Regions from separate parts of the Parabacteroides sp. AF17-3 genome, predicted to be linked through region 2. Evidence: riboswitches for the same ligand, from Rfam matches in the RefSeq annotation. Region 2 holds a riboswitch; the other holds the start of a gene.
The links. Region 2 has a riboswitch for cobalamin ahead of DWW91_RS16855 (TonB-dependent receptor). Riboswitches for the same ligand answer to the same signal wherever they lie in the genome.
Positions count from the first base shown of each region.

Region 1: linked by a shared signal. The riboswitch ahead of DWW91_RS13360 (MAC/perforin domain-containing protein) and the one ahead of DWW91_RS16855 (TonB-dependent receptor) in region 2 are both predicted to bind cobalamin.

Region 1 covers NZ_QTMM01000009.1:58,172-65,972, forward strand. Annotated here, with positions in the region: gene atpB (F0F1 ATP synthase subunit A) at 1-910, opposite strand, end outside; gene DWW91_RS13345 (hypothetical protein) at 891-1,319, opposite strand; gene DWW91_RS13350 (F0F1 ATP synthase subunit epsilon) at 1,332-1,568, opposite strand; gene atpD (F0F1 ATP synthase subunit beta) at 1,575-3,092, opposite strand; cobalamin riboswitch at 3,412-3,618, shown strand; gene DWW91_RS13360 (MAC/perforin domain-containing protein) at 3,890-5,467, shown strand; gene DWW91_RS13365 (TonB-dependent siderophore receptor) at 5,689-7,659, shown strand; gene DWW91_RS13370 (DUF5074 domain-containing protein) at 7,680-7,801, shown strand, end outside.
Region 2 covers NZ_QTMM01000012.1:193,075-200,875, reverse strand. Annotated here, with positions in the region: gene DWW91_RS16865 (DUF6383 domain-containing protein) at 1-2,273, shown strand, start outside; gene DWW91_RS16860 (O-acetylhomoserine aminocarboxypropyltransferase/cysteine synthase family protein) at 2,562-3,842, opposite strand; cobalamin riboswitch at 3,962-4,165, shown strand; gene DWW91_RS16855 (TonB-dependent receptor) at 4,296-6,647, shown strand; gene DWW91_RS16850 (hypothetical protein) at 6,667-7,801, shown strand, end outside.

The DNA of each region.
Region 1 (7,801 bases), on a different contig from region 2:
CCATCGAAGCGGTGATGAATATCAGGCAAGTCAACGCCAGAATGATTGTATGTCCGGCCATGATATTGGCAAACAGACGGATCATCAGGGCGAACGGCTTGGTGAGTATGCCGAAAAATTCCACGAAGGGCATGATCGGCAACGGTAACTTCAGGAAGATAGGGGCGTTGGGCCAGAATATCTCCTTCCAGTATTCCTTGGTAGCGAACAGGTTCACTGCCAGGAATGTACATAAGGCCAGCACGGCGGTAATTGTGATATTACCGGTGATATTGGCTCCTCCCGGGAAAATCGGAATAATACCGATCAGGTTGTTTATCAGGATGAAGAAGAAGACCGTCAGCAGATAAGAAGAGAAAGGCTTATATTCTTTGCCGATTCCTTCCTTCACTACGCCGTCATGTATGAACATGACCGCCATCTCCATCAATCCGGTAAATCCTCCGGGGGCTTCATACGGATGCTTTTTATACCAGCGGGCGGTACGCAGCACGATGAAAAGCAGTAAGCCGCAACTGAGAAGCAGGCCGCATACGTTTTTGGTAAGCGACAAGTCCCAGGGCTTTACTTCTTCGCCTCTGCTGTTTTTTTCTACCACCTTTCCGGCATGTTTACCTTCATTGGCGATGTAATAGTTATGATGCACATTGCCATGATGCAGGTGTGAGGAGAGGAACAAGTCCCATCCGCGTTCTTCGCTTTTCAGCAGGACGGGCAGCGGTATGGAAATCTCTTTCCCGTTCCACTCCGTGATGTGCCAGGTGTAGGCATCCTTGATGTGTGAGAATACGATATCCTGCACATCTACCTCACCTTGTTTCGCATCCGTGGAGGCGCTTACCGGAAAGCTGATGCAAACCAGTAACAAGAAAGTAAACCAAAACAGGCTGTTATTTTTTATTCTGTTCATCTTTTTCTTTTTTCTCACTATTCATTCTCTTTTTCTCAAACAGATACAATGTATATGTTTCCAGTACAAGATAAATGAAATAGAACAACATCATCGTGAAGCCAAAGGCTTTCAGGTTCTGTCCGACCAAAGCGGCATAAAGCCACAGGAAAACCAGTGCGAGCGTGAATTTGCAAAGGCGGACTACCATATAAGTAACAACCGTAACGTCTCCGTGTTTCCGTTTGACATGATCCAGAAAGTAGATCATAAACATGCTGCTTAGCCAGTAAAACACCGGTATCGAAGGATACCACTCATAATAATGCGAAGGCCAGATGGTGTATAACAGGCCTCCCAGTGCGACGCCGATAACTACATTAATAAAGGTAGTCAAGCCCATTAGCTTCATTCTTAATCTACCGCTCATGATCGTATTTTTTTATTCGATGCATACGGACAGGATATCGCCTTTTATCTCGACGAATCCGCTCTGTATTTTTATTTCTTGTTCTTTCTTTTCATTTGTCTGGTACCGGATAACTCCTTCTTCCAGGGCAGCGATCATCGGAGCGTGATGGGGCAGGACGTCGAACGAGCCTGCCGTACCCGGAAAGGATACATAATTTGTCTCTCCTTTGAATAAAACGCCACTAGGGGATATGATTTCCAGTTCCATACGTTTTTAATTTGCTTGTTCTGCCAGTTTCTTTCCTTTTTCAATCACATCTTCAATCGTTCCTACATTCAGGAAGGCCTGTTCAGGGATATCGTCGGTTTCACCGTCCATGATCATATTGAATCCGCGGATGGTGTCTTCGATAGAGACCATTACGCCCGGTACGCCGGTGAATTGTTCCGCCACGGCAAAAGGTTGCGACAGGAAACGTTGTACACGGCGGGCGCGGTTAACCGTTTGGCGGTCCTCGTCCGAAAGTTCCTCCATACCCAGGATAGAGATAATATCCTGTAACTCCTTGTTACGCTGGAGTATCTGTTTCACACGCTGTGCCGTTTCGTAATGTTCCTTGCCTACGACCAGCGGGTCGAGGATGCGGGATGTCGATTCCAGCGGGTCGACTGCCGGATAGATACCCAGTTCGGTAATCTTACGGCTCAGCACGGTGGTAGCATCCAGGTGTGTAAAGGTCGTTGCCGGTGCCGGGTCGGTCAAGTCGTCTGCCGGTACGTAAACAGCCTGCACGGAGGTGATGGAACCTTTTTTCGTCGAGGTGATACGTTCCTGCATGGCTCCCATTTCGGTAGCCAGTGTCGGCTGATAACCAACTGCCGACGGCATACGTCCCAACAGGGCGGATACTTCGGAACCGGCTTGCGTGAAGCGGAAAATATTATCTATAAAGAATAATATATCGCGAGTCTCGCCTTCCGGAGCCAGGTCGCGGAACGATTCGGCGATGGTCAGTCCCGAGAGGGCGACCGACGAACGTGCTCCCGGCGGTTCGTTCATCTGTCCGAACACCAGTGTCGCCTGCGATTTAGCCAGTTCTTCGTGGTCTATCTTCGACAGGTCCCAATGACCGGCTTCCATACTTTCCTTAAATTCTTTACCGTAACGGATTACATTCGACTGTATCATTTCGCGCAACAGGTCGTTACCTTCACGGGTACGTTCACCCACGCCGGCGAAAACAGAAAAACCGTTATTCTTTTTGGCAATGTTATTGATCAGTTCCATGATAAGAACCGTCTTTCCGACTCCGGCGCCACCGAACAACCCGATTTTACCTCCTTTGGAATAGGGTTCCAGCAGGTCGATCACCTTGATACCGGTGTAGAGCACCTCTTTGCTGGTTGTCAGATCTTCAAACTTCGGCGGCTCACGATGGATAGGGAGAGCTCCTTTTTTATCCAGCATTTTCATCCCGTCGATCGGATCGCCTGTCACGTTCATCAAACGCCCCTTTACCTGATCGCCGACCGGCATGGTAATGGGCGAACCGCATGATACGGCTTCCATTCCTCGTTGCAGTCCGTCTGTCGTATCCATAGCGACTGTACGGACTGTGTTTTCCCCAATGTGCTGCTGAACTTCCACGATCAGTATTTTCCCATTAGGACGGGTTATCTCCATGGCGTCATGAATACGTGGTAGCACTATTTTCTCTTCTTTTTCATTATCGAAGTGAATATCCACGACTGGACCGATAACCTGCGAAACATAACCTTTTGTTTCTCCCATACAATTCTTTTTAAACCTCGTCAATATATTTTTTCAACCGTGCAATATTACGAAAACAACCTGTCGGAAACCGGAACATATTACTTTTTTGGCTTTTTTGCATTTAGTTAAACTTTAAACTAATTTTGTAGTCATTCCGAAATGAACCAATTGTTTTGCGATATGGAACAATTTGAGGAAAAATTACGCTGTTTTTTGAAGAATAAGGGTTGGCATTTTGTGTGCGGAGTGGTTTGGGGGATGGTGGTATGATCTGTTAAATTATATTACCAGAAGTAGTATTTTAAATTATCAGGTATAGTAATTGATATTATTTGTACTTTTGCCACCGGATTATGGTGTAACGGTCTGGCTTCCGCCGGCCGTTAGTAATAGGGAATCCGGTGCAAATCCGGAACTGTACCCGTAGCTGTAAGTTCTGTAACCCCGGCAAATCTTGTTGCCACTGAGGATTTTAGGATCCTTGGGAAGGCGGCCGATCATGGGAGAACAAGTCAGAAAACCTGCCATTATTCTGTAATATGCAATACCTCGGGTAAAGGTGTTGATAGACCTGAGTATATATAGCTTAAACCAAATATAATTGGATATATAAGCAATATCTGTCAGTATTAATCAATGCTCAATAAAGCAATACAGAGTTTATAGTCATTATTGAGATCGGAATTAGGAAAAATTTGTTCAGATCTAATAATTACCGTGTTGCTAACAGTTGAGTAAAAAATATCTTGTAAAAGGTATATATTATTACATGAGATTTCGTTTGTTTTTTTATTATTTATGTAAATTATTATATTATGAAGAAGAAAACTGTTTTATTTTTGCTTGCATTAGTTTTTATTTCTTGTAATAAAGAGGACGATCAAAGGGAATATCCTGAAAGTGATAGTGAAAAAGGAATTGTTTTAAAAGAGCGAGATCCTGATTATCCTTGGGTACCAATAGAGAATACTAAGTCGCACTCTCAATTTTCTCCCCGGTTGTTAGTAACATTTGATAAATGTCTGGGAAGAGCATATAAAGATGATTTTTTTCCTGTAGGTACAATAGAAAATGTAACTTATTCAGTAGTTGATATTGAAAAATTATCCAAAGATAAACCAAGTTATTTTTTAACTAAAAATCTTAATGAAGGTATTGCTAATAGCTTTGCTTATTCAGATTTTCAAAGGTATACAGAGAAATCTAGTATGAGTAAAAAAATCAATGGGGGATTTTCTTTAAATTTAGGTTTATTTTCTATCGGGGCAAAAAGAAAAATGAGTAGAATATTTACTAATTCAACTCTTAATGAAGAAAATAGAGTTTTTGGAGAGTTGGATGTTATTTATAAAAGATCTCAGTATGTAATGCAAATGAGCTCACGTATTAGGAAAGAAATTATTTTGAATTATTTATCAAGTGATTTTAAAGATGAGTTATATGGAACAACTCCAACTGAGCTATTTTACAATTATGGTGGATTTGTGTTGTCCGATTTTATAACAGGAGGACGTGCCTCAGTTGTATACACGGGGTTGCATAAGAAAAATATATCTGAAGAAACAAACGAAAAGGATATGAATACAGATATAAATGCTTCTTATGGTTTTAAAATGAAAAACGGTTCTGAGGTGTCCGGCGAATTAGGCCTTGGTAAAAGTTATTCAAATGGTTCAACTAGTTCTAATGAATTGACATCAATGATGGTTTCTGTTAAAACAATAGGAGGTGGTGCTGAATTTGCTAGTTTTACCCCTCCTAAGAATATAAATGATTTAAATGTTAATCTTTCTAATTGGTTGAGTACTTTAAATAATGAAGATAAACATAGTATTGTTGACATTTCGGAGAATGGACTTATCCCACTAGCTGATTTTGTTATGGAAGAAAATCTGAAAAAAGGTTTATTAGATTGTTATAAATCAGAAATAACAGCTTTTCCCACACTGCAAGAACCATATATAAATATACGTTTGACTTATATTTCAGGTCAAATAGGGGTTTTTCAGACTAGTTTAATAACACGTTTTAATGATGATGTTATTATTAAGTCAAAATATTTATATATGGGACAAGCCAATGAGTATATTCAAAGTGAAATAGCACGAGTAAGTAATATTTATGGTTTGAAGATAGTGAGTGATAATACTCCTTTTAAATATAAAATTAGTGTGTATTGTGATGGCCTGGATGAAACAAAAATGGTTAAATATATTGATTCTATTAATAATACTATTTATCTGCTTTGTTCAGAGGGAAAGAATAAATATGGATATTCGATACATGCAGATAAACTATTAGATGATTATGCCATAAGGGATTTTGTAAATCGTTTATCTCCAACAAATATTGATCCATTGGATTTGTTTAATTATACAATTATTGCCTTATGAACAACGATTCATAAGGCAATATATAAATACTTACAATATAGGACGTGAACATAGTAAATTTATTGTAAGTATTATATATTGATAATTGCTTTTTTATTTGTTTTTAATTCTAATTTTTTAGAATATGAAGGTGGAAATATGGTTGATTTAATGTCTGAACATGAAGTATTTATTTTATTAATTAGTTAAAGTGTATTGGCATGTTTAATATAAACTTTTTAATGATTTTTATTGTGGAATTGTTTATATCTACATATACGTTTTCACAGCAGATAGATACAACGACTTATTTCCAACTATCTGAAATAGAAGTAATAGGGAATATCTCTCCCTCTATTGTTCGTGAAGCCACCCCTTTGCAGGTGATGGATCGTGTAGACATCGAACGGTTGGGAGTACAAAATCTCTCGGAAGTCGTCAAACATTTCTCTGGGGTGACCGTCAAGGATTATGGTGGAATAGGAGGGTTGAAAACCGTTTCCGTTCGAAGCTTGGGAGCACAACATACCGCTGTCAGTTATGACGGAGTAACAATTACCGATGCCCAAAGTGGTCAGGTAGATATCAGCCGCTTCTCGCTGGATAATGTAGAAATGGTTTCCTTATCCATTGGCCAGACTGATGATATCTTCCAGACGGCACGTATGTGTGCATCGGCTGGTGCGTTGAGTATCAAATCATTGCGCCCGGATTTTCTTACAAAACCGTTTCGTCTGAATGCTCAGGTAAAGACCGGCTCTTTCGGTATGGTGAATCCTTATATACTTTACGAACAAAAGCTGGGAAAGAAATGGGGCGCTTCTTTGAATGGAGATTATTTGAGGGCGGACGGGAATTATCCTTTTACACTGACGAATGTGTCGCAAGTAGAAAACTTGAAGCGACACAATAGCGATATCGAATCCTGGCGTACGGAATTAAACCTTTGGGGAGATTTGGGACGTGGAGGAAATTTATCTGTAAAAGGATATTATTTTGATTCCGAGCGAGGATTACCAGGTTCTGTCGTTTTATACAATGATTATGCCGGTCAACGATTATGGGATAAGAATGCTTTTATCCAAGCTCATTATAAAAATCAATTAAGTAAGAAATTCGCATTGCAAGCTCAGGTTAAATTTAATTATGCCTGGAACCGCTTCAAAGATGTGAACAATAAATATGAAAATGGAGTACAGATCGATAATTACACGCAGCGGGAGTATTATGCTTCGGTAGCCGGACTGTATACACTGTCCGATCGTCTCTCTTTTTCGCTTATAGAAGATTTTTTTGTAAATACATTAGATAACACCTTGCCCGAATGCCCATTCCCTACCCGTAATACCTCTTTAACTTATCTGGCAGGACAGTATAAAGATAACCGGTTGACAGTGACAGCAAGTGTTTTAGGTACTTATATGACGGAAAACGTGGAATCCGGTGATCGTCCGGCCGACCGTAAGCGGTTATCTCCAGCTGTGAGTGCATCCTGGCGTATTCTGCCGGAAGAAAATCTGCGTGTCCGTGTTTCCTATAAAGATATATTCCGTGTTCCTACTTTTAATGATCTGTACTATCTGCGAATGGGAAATACAAATCTAAAACCGGAAAAGGCAACGCAATACAATTTAGGGCTGACCTGGAGCGGAAATTTTTCTGTTTTTCGTTTCCTGAGTCTTTCTGCTGATGGGTATTACAACCAGGTAGACGATAAGATCGTAGCCATGCCTACTATGTTTGTATGGAAGATGATGAACATGGGAAAAGTCTCTATCGGAGGGGCAGATGTCAATCTTCTGGCAGAGATTCCATTGTTTGAAAAAATAGAGGCACAAATTCAAGCCAATTATACGTTCCAAAAAGCAATAGATATAACAAAGGAGACGGCAAAGAACTATCGTCACCAGATCCCCTATACTCCTAAACATTCGGGTATGATTGCTTTGTCTTTACAAACTCCCTGGGTGAATGCCGGTTATTCGGTAACAATAGTGGGTGACAGGTATGCTTTGCCTCAAAATATTGAAGATAACCGGATTGACAGATACACTGAACATACGATTTCATTGAATCGCGAGCTTCAAGTCAGGAATTGTAAGTTTCGTTTGCAGGGAGAGATTGTGAACCTGACAAATAAAATGTACGATGTCATACAATATTATCCCATGCCGGGGCGGTCATGGAGAATAACTCTGAGTATAAATTATTAATATTAAAAACTAGAAGAAAGATGAAAACAAGAAATTATCTTTTTCTGTCTGCACTATGTGCACTGATGTCTTTTTCTTTCGTCGCTTGTGATGACGACGATGATAACAAACAAGAAGGAGTCCCTACCGGTGTTGTAACCGA
Region 2 (7,801 bases):
ACTATTTGAGAGTTGATACCACTTTCACAAATGAAAAGGGTGCTCGCTTCCTTGCATATAAATGGACTACTGCTGCTGTTAAGGCTACTTCTACTATTGCTGAACAGTATAAATTCAAATTTACTTACAGTCCTTCAAATGACAGCTTGACAATTCAGGTTAAGAAAGCTAAATTTGATAATGGGCGCGTTCTTGAAGCATTTGTTTCATTGCAAGACTTGATTAAAAACGAAGCTCGTATCTTAACTGTTGATACATTGGCTCAGAATACAATGATCTCTTTAGGCTTTAAAGGTTGCAATGAAGTATCAAACAGAACTTCAATTGCTTCTGATCTGTATGTTATCAAAAATGCTGCAAATAAATATTTGGCAGTTCCTTTGTATGGTGATAGCACTGCTCAATGGGTAACTCTTGATAAGAATATGGATCCTTGGCACATGCCTGCATTCCAGTGGGTTGTAGAAAAAACTCGTACAAATGCAGAAATGGCTGAAACTTCTCCTATCAAGATTACTAACCGTGAATTTGAAAATGTAGTAGTTGACGCTTCTTTACAGTTATATACTGATGGTCCATCTACAGTAGTTGGATCTGAAATTTCAGCTTCTAATTTCACAAAAGACCCTGCAAATGTAAAAGCTAATCCTTATGTAGGTTACAGATTCCTGGATAAAGATTCTTTGACTGTTACTACTTACAAATTGAGATATTTACATGAATTTGCAGATGACAAATACATGGGTACTTCAAGTGATGCTGCTGATTCAGTTTTATATGTAGGTGCTAAATCTACTTTCGAACTGGCTGCTATGGATGAAGATGGTGTAGGATATGGTTATACTACAAGTGCTATCGCTTCAATGAAAAAGCTTGTAAGAAAAGCTTATACATTGAAACTGAAATCTACAGGTAAATATATCATGGCTGATGCTGAAAAGAGATATGCAGTATCTGCAACAGGTAAACCTGCTGTATTCTATCTGAAAGAAAATAATGACAAAGCTACTCATTACTATGCTTTGATCGATACAGCTTCTTACACTGATGTTCGTAAAGTTGGTGTTGATGATAACAATGTTTATCTGAAAGTTCAGAATTTGAAAGAAACTCGTACTTCTGCATTCTCTGTAGAAATTGATGACGCTCCTCTGTATCGTCGTTTCAACAATGTTGCATTAGGTGAAAGCGCTGTTGATGGTCCTGATAGCTTGAGATTCTACGAAAATATTCGTCACGAATATCTGATGGATGAAACTAACAAAGAATTGAAGAATGAAGGTGTTGCTTACTTAGGTATCTGGACTGCTGATAAGGCAGAAGCTGGTTTGTCATTCCGTATTGATGCAGTTAATATAACAAGCGGTCTTGGTTATATCAAACCTCAGTATTTGATTTCTGTATCTCGTCAGGATCAGGAAGCAGTTGAAGGTACTCCTTGTACTGAAAATTCTCATCACGTAGATGCTGATGGTAATCCAACAGATGCTGCACATTGTGTTCATGCTACTCCTGGAAAAGCTGGATTCGAATATGGTAAATATTTGGTAAGCTTTGCAGATTCTGTTGCTACAGTAGGTCAGGATAAACCTTATACTGATGTTAAAGCAGGTTACACTCGTGTTGGTTTTGTAAAAGCTATCAAGACTGGCGACAGCTTGATCATATTGGTTAATGGTTTTGAAAACATGGATCCGAAAGATCTGAATGTAGAAGAAATTGTTAAGGCTTATACTAAAGCAGGTATTAATACGAAATACATCAATAGTCTGAAGGGTGATAACCATAAGAACTATACTTGGTCATTCCGTTATACAAATCCTGATGGCGCTTCTACTGTTACAGAAGAAGGTGTTGGAAATTCATTCCTGATTGAGTCTAACAATTATGAAGGTAAAATTATTGCTCCTGAAAAAGCAGCATGGATCAAGATGCAGAATGGTTGCATTGTATTGACAGACGAAAAATCTGAATTCAACAATGCTAAGACTGGTGGTGACGGTGCTCTTATTTTCAATGTTGAAAACATCGAAAATGATGAAATGGCTACAGATACTGAGGATATCACAACTTCTGCTGTAACTGTAATCGCTGGTAACGGTGACATCACAATCAAGGGTGCTGCTAATAAGACTGTTACTATCAGCAACGTTCTTGGTCAGACAATTGCTAGCACAGTTCTTTCTTCTGACGAAGCAACTATCTCTGCTCCTGCAGGTATCGTAGTTGTAGCTGTTGAAGGCGAAGCTGCTGTTAAAGCAATCGTAAAATAAGAATTAAAGAATAATTAAACAATATAAAGCTTCTCTGCCTTTCCCCTATGGGGAAGGGCAAGTAGCCTGTGAAGGCGAACAGATTGGAAGCGTAATTTTAGTAATAAAAATAAAATAAAGTTCATCCATGAGTATCCCTGCGAAGGGAGGAAATGGACAAAAAACAACCCCGGCGGTATCTAATACCATCGGGGTTTTGTTTTTAAGGAGCTCCTGGAAATGGAGTTCATTATGTTTAATAGGAAACCGTATTCTATACAATACGATTTCCTGTTGAATAACTATTGATTACTGATTTAAAGCCTGCTCGATATCCGCTATGATATCATCCGCACTTTCGATGCCGACAGAGAAACGGATCAGGTCCGGAGCGATACCGGCTTCCTTCAATTGTTCGTCGGTCAACTGGCGATGCGTATGGCTTGCCGGATGAAGCACACAAGTACGGGCATCGGCCACATGAGTAACGATAGCAGCCAGCTTCAAACTGTCCATAAACTTGATAGCTACCTCGCGTCCGCCTTTCAGTCCGAATGACAGGACACCGCATGAACCGTTCGGAAGATATTTCTTTGTCAGTTCGTAATATTTATTTCCTTCCAGATCCGGATAGTTTACCCAGGCTACCTTGTCGCAATTCTGAAGCCATTTAGCTACGGCCAGTGCATTTTTACAATGCTGCGGCATACGCAGATGCAATGTTTCCAGTCCCAGGTTCAGCAGGAAAGCATTTTGCGGAGACTGGATAGAACCCAGGTCACGCATCAACTGGCTGGTAGCCTTGGTGATATATGCCAGTTTCCCGAATGTCTTTGTGTAAGTCAGGCCATGATAGGAGTCATCCGGCTGGCAGAGGCCCGGGTATTTGTCTGCATGCGCTTCCCAATCGAAGTTACCGCTGTCGACGATACAACCTCCGACGGCAGTCGCATGTCCGTCCATATATTTGGTCGTAGAATGCGTAACGATATCGGCACCCCATTCGAATGGGCGGCAGTTGATCGGTGTGGCAAATGTATTGTCGACGATCAATGGAACGCCATGTTTGTGAGCGATACGGGCAAACTTTTCAATATCCAGTACCATCACTCCCGGGTTGGAGATCGTTTCGCCGAACAATAACTTCGTATTCGGGCGGAACGCTTTGCTGATTTCTTCTTCACTGGCATCCTGGTCGATGAATGTACATTCGATGCCCAGCTTTTTCAGGGTAACGGACAGCAGATTGTATGTCCCGCCATAAATACCGGTTGCGCTTACGATATGGTCGCCGGCTTCGCAGATATTGAAACAGGCAAAGAAGTTGGCAGCCTGTCCCGATGAAGTCAGCATTGCTGCCACACCACCTTCCAAAGCGGCGATCTTGGATGCTACGGCATCGTTGGTCGGGTTTTGCAGACGGGTATAGAAATAACCACTCTCTTCCAGATCGAACAGTTTCGCCATTTGTTCGCTGGTCTCATACTTGAAGGTAGTACTCTGATAGATAGGCAGAACGCGAGGTTCTCCTTTTTTAGGTTGCCAGCCACCCTGCACACACAAAGTTGCCGGCTTGAATGAATTGCTCATATTATTAAATGTTTGCTATGTAATTATATTCTGCTGACAAAAGTAAAGAATAGTTCGTTCCATTAATACAAATCTACGATCATTTATAAAAAATAGGGTACTGTTTAAAAATAATCTTTACCTTTGTCCTCGGTTTTGGTGTCACAAATCCAGTTCTACGGAAAAGTGATGAAAAGGGAATCAGGTGAAAATCCTGAACAGACCCGCTGCTGTAAGCTCCGCCAAAGTCGTTGAACACAACTCAATCCACTGTTCGCAATGAATGGGAAGGACGTTCAATGATGGAGTAAGTCAGAAGACCTGCCAGAATCAGTAGTTTTAAGCTTTCGAGGAATAAGGCTGAAAAACATGTAAGTAAGGACTTGACTGTATTTGGTAGGGAGTTCCGACTGTTCATGTGGTCCATTCTGTTTTATCGAAAGCCTGTCGTTAATATATAATGTTTTTGATGGGATGAGAGGTTTCATACATGTATTTTTGTTGTTTATTTGTTTGTTCCCTGTAAGTCTTGCGGCGCAAGACAGGGTTACGCTGTCCGGAGAGGTGAGGGGAGAAGATGGTGCTCCGCTTCCTATGGTTACTGTTGCCATCGAAAATACGACGGCAGGGACATATACCGACGACCGGGGGCGCTATTCACTAAGTCTGAAACCCGGAAAGCATACTCTTATAATTACCTTGTTGGGTTATAATACAATAAAAACAATTCTCGATATCCGTAGAAACAAAACGCTCGATTTCGTTATGGAAGAAAATTCCGTAACCCTGAACACTGTTGAGGTGTATGGCAAATCGAAAACACAGAAGGTCAAGGAAGGTGCCCTGACCGTCAATGCGTTGGATATAAAACCACAGATCAGTTCCTTGAAGAACCTGAACGAAATGGTTAACCGGACAGCTGGCATCAAGATCAGGGAAGAAGGAGGGGTAGGTTCCGATTTTGACCTCTCCATTAACGGGCTGTCGGGTAATTCGGTGAGATATTTTATTGACGGTATGCCGCTGGATGCAAAAGGTAGCGGTATTTCACTGGCCAATTTGCCTGTAAATATTATTGACCGGGTCGAGATATATAAAGGAGTAGTTCCTGCCAGCCTGGGGGCCGATGCTTTGGGAGGAGCTATCAACATCATCACCAATCAAGACAAGAAAAATTATCTCGATGCCTCTTACGGCATCGGCTCGTTTCACACGCATCGGGCTGATCTGAATGGTCAGTTCGTAGAGCCGAAGACTGGATTGATCATGAAACCGACTGTCGGTGTCAATTACTCGAAAAATGATTATATGATGAAAGGTGTCGAGGTCTGGGATGCAGATAGCCGTAACTATATTGAAGTCAACCGCAAACGGTTCCATGATGATTATTTTTCCTTGCTGGGGCAACTTGAAGCCGGCTTTGTCGATAAGTCCTGGGCAGATGCTTTCTTTGTTTCCGGCTCTTATTCCAAAGTAGATAAGGAGTTGCAGACCGGTTCTATCCAGACTAAGGTCATCGGAGATGCAGAGCGTCGCGGCAGTGCTTGGAATATTTCAGCCCGTTATCAGAAGCGTTTTGATAAGATCAATACCAGTGCATCGTTATCCCATACCTGGGATCGCTCGCTGACTGTTGATACTGCCTATCGTATTTATAACTGGGACGGCGGTTTTACCCCGTCGTCCCGTAATGAGATCAACGGTCGCGGACGATCCATGCGTCATTATGACCGGCCTCTGACAATTTTCCGCGGAGGTGTTGATTATACTATCAACCGCCATCATTCCTTCAGCCTGAACTATTTACTCAACCGTACCGGAAACAATCGCCGCGACGATATTGATGAAACATTTGAACCGACCAATGATGTTTTAACCAAACATATCCTCGGGTTGACCTACAACCAGTCGTTTTTCGACGGAAGATGGGAGAGTACGTTATTTGTCAAGGATTATATCAACGCAACATCTGTCGAGCAGAATGATCTTTCATGGATAACAGGTTCGGATGAGGTTGACAGGAATGCGACTAAAAATTACTGGGGAGGCGGATTCGGCTGGCGTTTTATATGTTGGGAAGCGTTGTCTGCTAAAGCCTCTTTTGAACATAGTGTGCGGCTGCCTCTGTCTCGGGAGTTGCTTGGAAACGGAACGACTATCTATCCGAATCTCGCCCTTAATCCGGAAAGCAGTGACAATATTAACTTCGGCCTTTTTGGTAATTGGCATCCTGCTTCCGGTCATTCATTTTACTATGAGGCGAATGGATTTTTACGCTTTGTAGACGATTTCATCCAGGCAACGGTTTCTGAAAAAGAGGGGATGATGCAATATGAAAATATACCGGCGGTACATATCAAGGGAGCTGAAGGCGAAGTCCGATATAACTGGAAAAACAGCCTCCGGATAGTGGTCAATGCCAGTTACAATGAAGCCCGCGACCAGAAAAAGTACAAGACAGACGGTAAACCTTCGGCTACTTATAAAAACCGCGTACCCAATCGCCCCTGGTTTTATAGTAATGCGGATGTCAGTTATACATTTCATGATCTGGCCCAGAAGGACGACGATCTCCGTATCGGGTATTCCTGGCAATGGATACACTGGTTTTATCTTTCCTGGGAGGCTTATGGTGCTATCGAGAGTAAATCGCGTATCCCGACCCAGAATATATCGAATGTAAATGTGACCTATTCGTGGAATAAACAGCGTTACAATATATCGTTGGAATGTAGCAATCTATTTGACTCTACCGCTTATGATAATTACAAACTCCAGAAACCTGGACGTGCGTTTTTTGCCAAATTCAGATTATTCATTAATTAATAATTAAATATTCATACAAATGAAAAAGTTTCAGTTACTATTTTATGCATTCATTATGGCAATGGTTACATTGTCTTTCAATGCTTGTTCTAACGATGACGATCCTAAGCCGACCCCGGAACCTACTCCTGAGCCAAAGAACTATCACTTTGACATCTGGATTGCTCTGGATAAACATGGTGGCATGGGACGTGATGTTCAAACGCTGGTTAAAAGTATAGATTCTCTTACTGCTGGCTCAACTCCCATTGACTTTAAAGGAGATGGCACTGAGGTTCACTCGGTAATGTCTCTGGAAACCATTGTCAAAGGGAAATATTATTATCAGGTACCTGTATCAGGTGATCGTATATCAAAGTACATATTGTCTGATAATACCATCAAGAATATTCAGTCTTATCCTTTTAGCGAAGGTACGAATACTTATGATACCCGTAAATATACACATGCCTGGATTGACGACAATACGCTGGTGATTATGGCTTCTAACGGGGATGGAGACAAGATTATCTGGACGAAACTGAATACTACTAATATGTCTTTAATTGAAGAAGGTATTCTTGATATACCTCTTCCAGAAGGTGATAAGTTGTTCTCGACTTCCGGTATTTTGTCTTATCGTAAAAGCGATAATAAGCTGATATATTTCTATTTGGGTAAGAAAAGTAAACGTGGCGATACAACACCTTTCTTCTTTACTACTGTGATTAATGTAGAAACAATGGCAGTAGAAAGCAATATCCAGAACACGATAGCTCACCAGATGGTAGGTAGTGCTTATGGTGAATTATTGCAGAAATGTACATTGGTTGATGAATCCGGAAATCTTTATCTGGCTTGCTTCTCTGAAAATGAAGATGGGACGGAAAAGAGCCATCTGATTCGTATTAAGGCCGGTGAGAAAGACTTTGATCCTACATACAATGCTTTCACCAATGCCGGAAAACTGATTTCTCTTGAATACCTGGGAGACGGAAAAGTGCTTGCTTATGCCCGCCAGGATGATCTTGGCATGGATATTGACAGCTATAGCCATTATTATACAGTCATCGACCTTAATACGAAAACCAGCAGCCGTGTACAATACAACGGAAAGGATCTTCCATACAGTGGTGGCCGTTTCTCTCAACGTACGGCAATTGTTGACGGTAAGG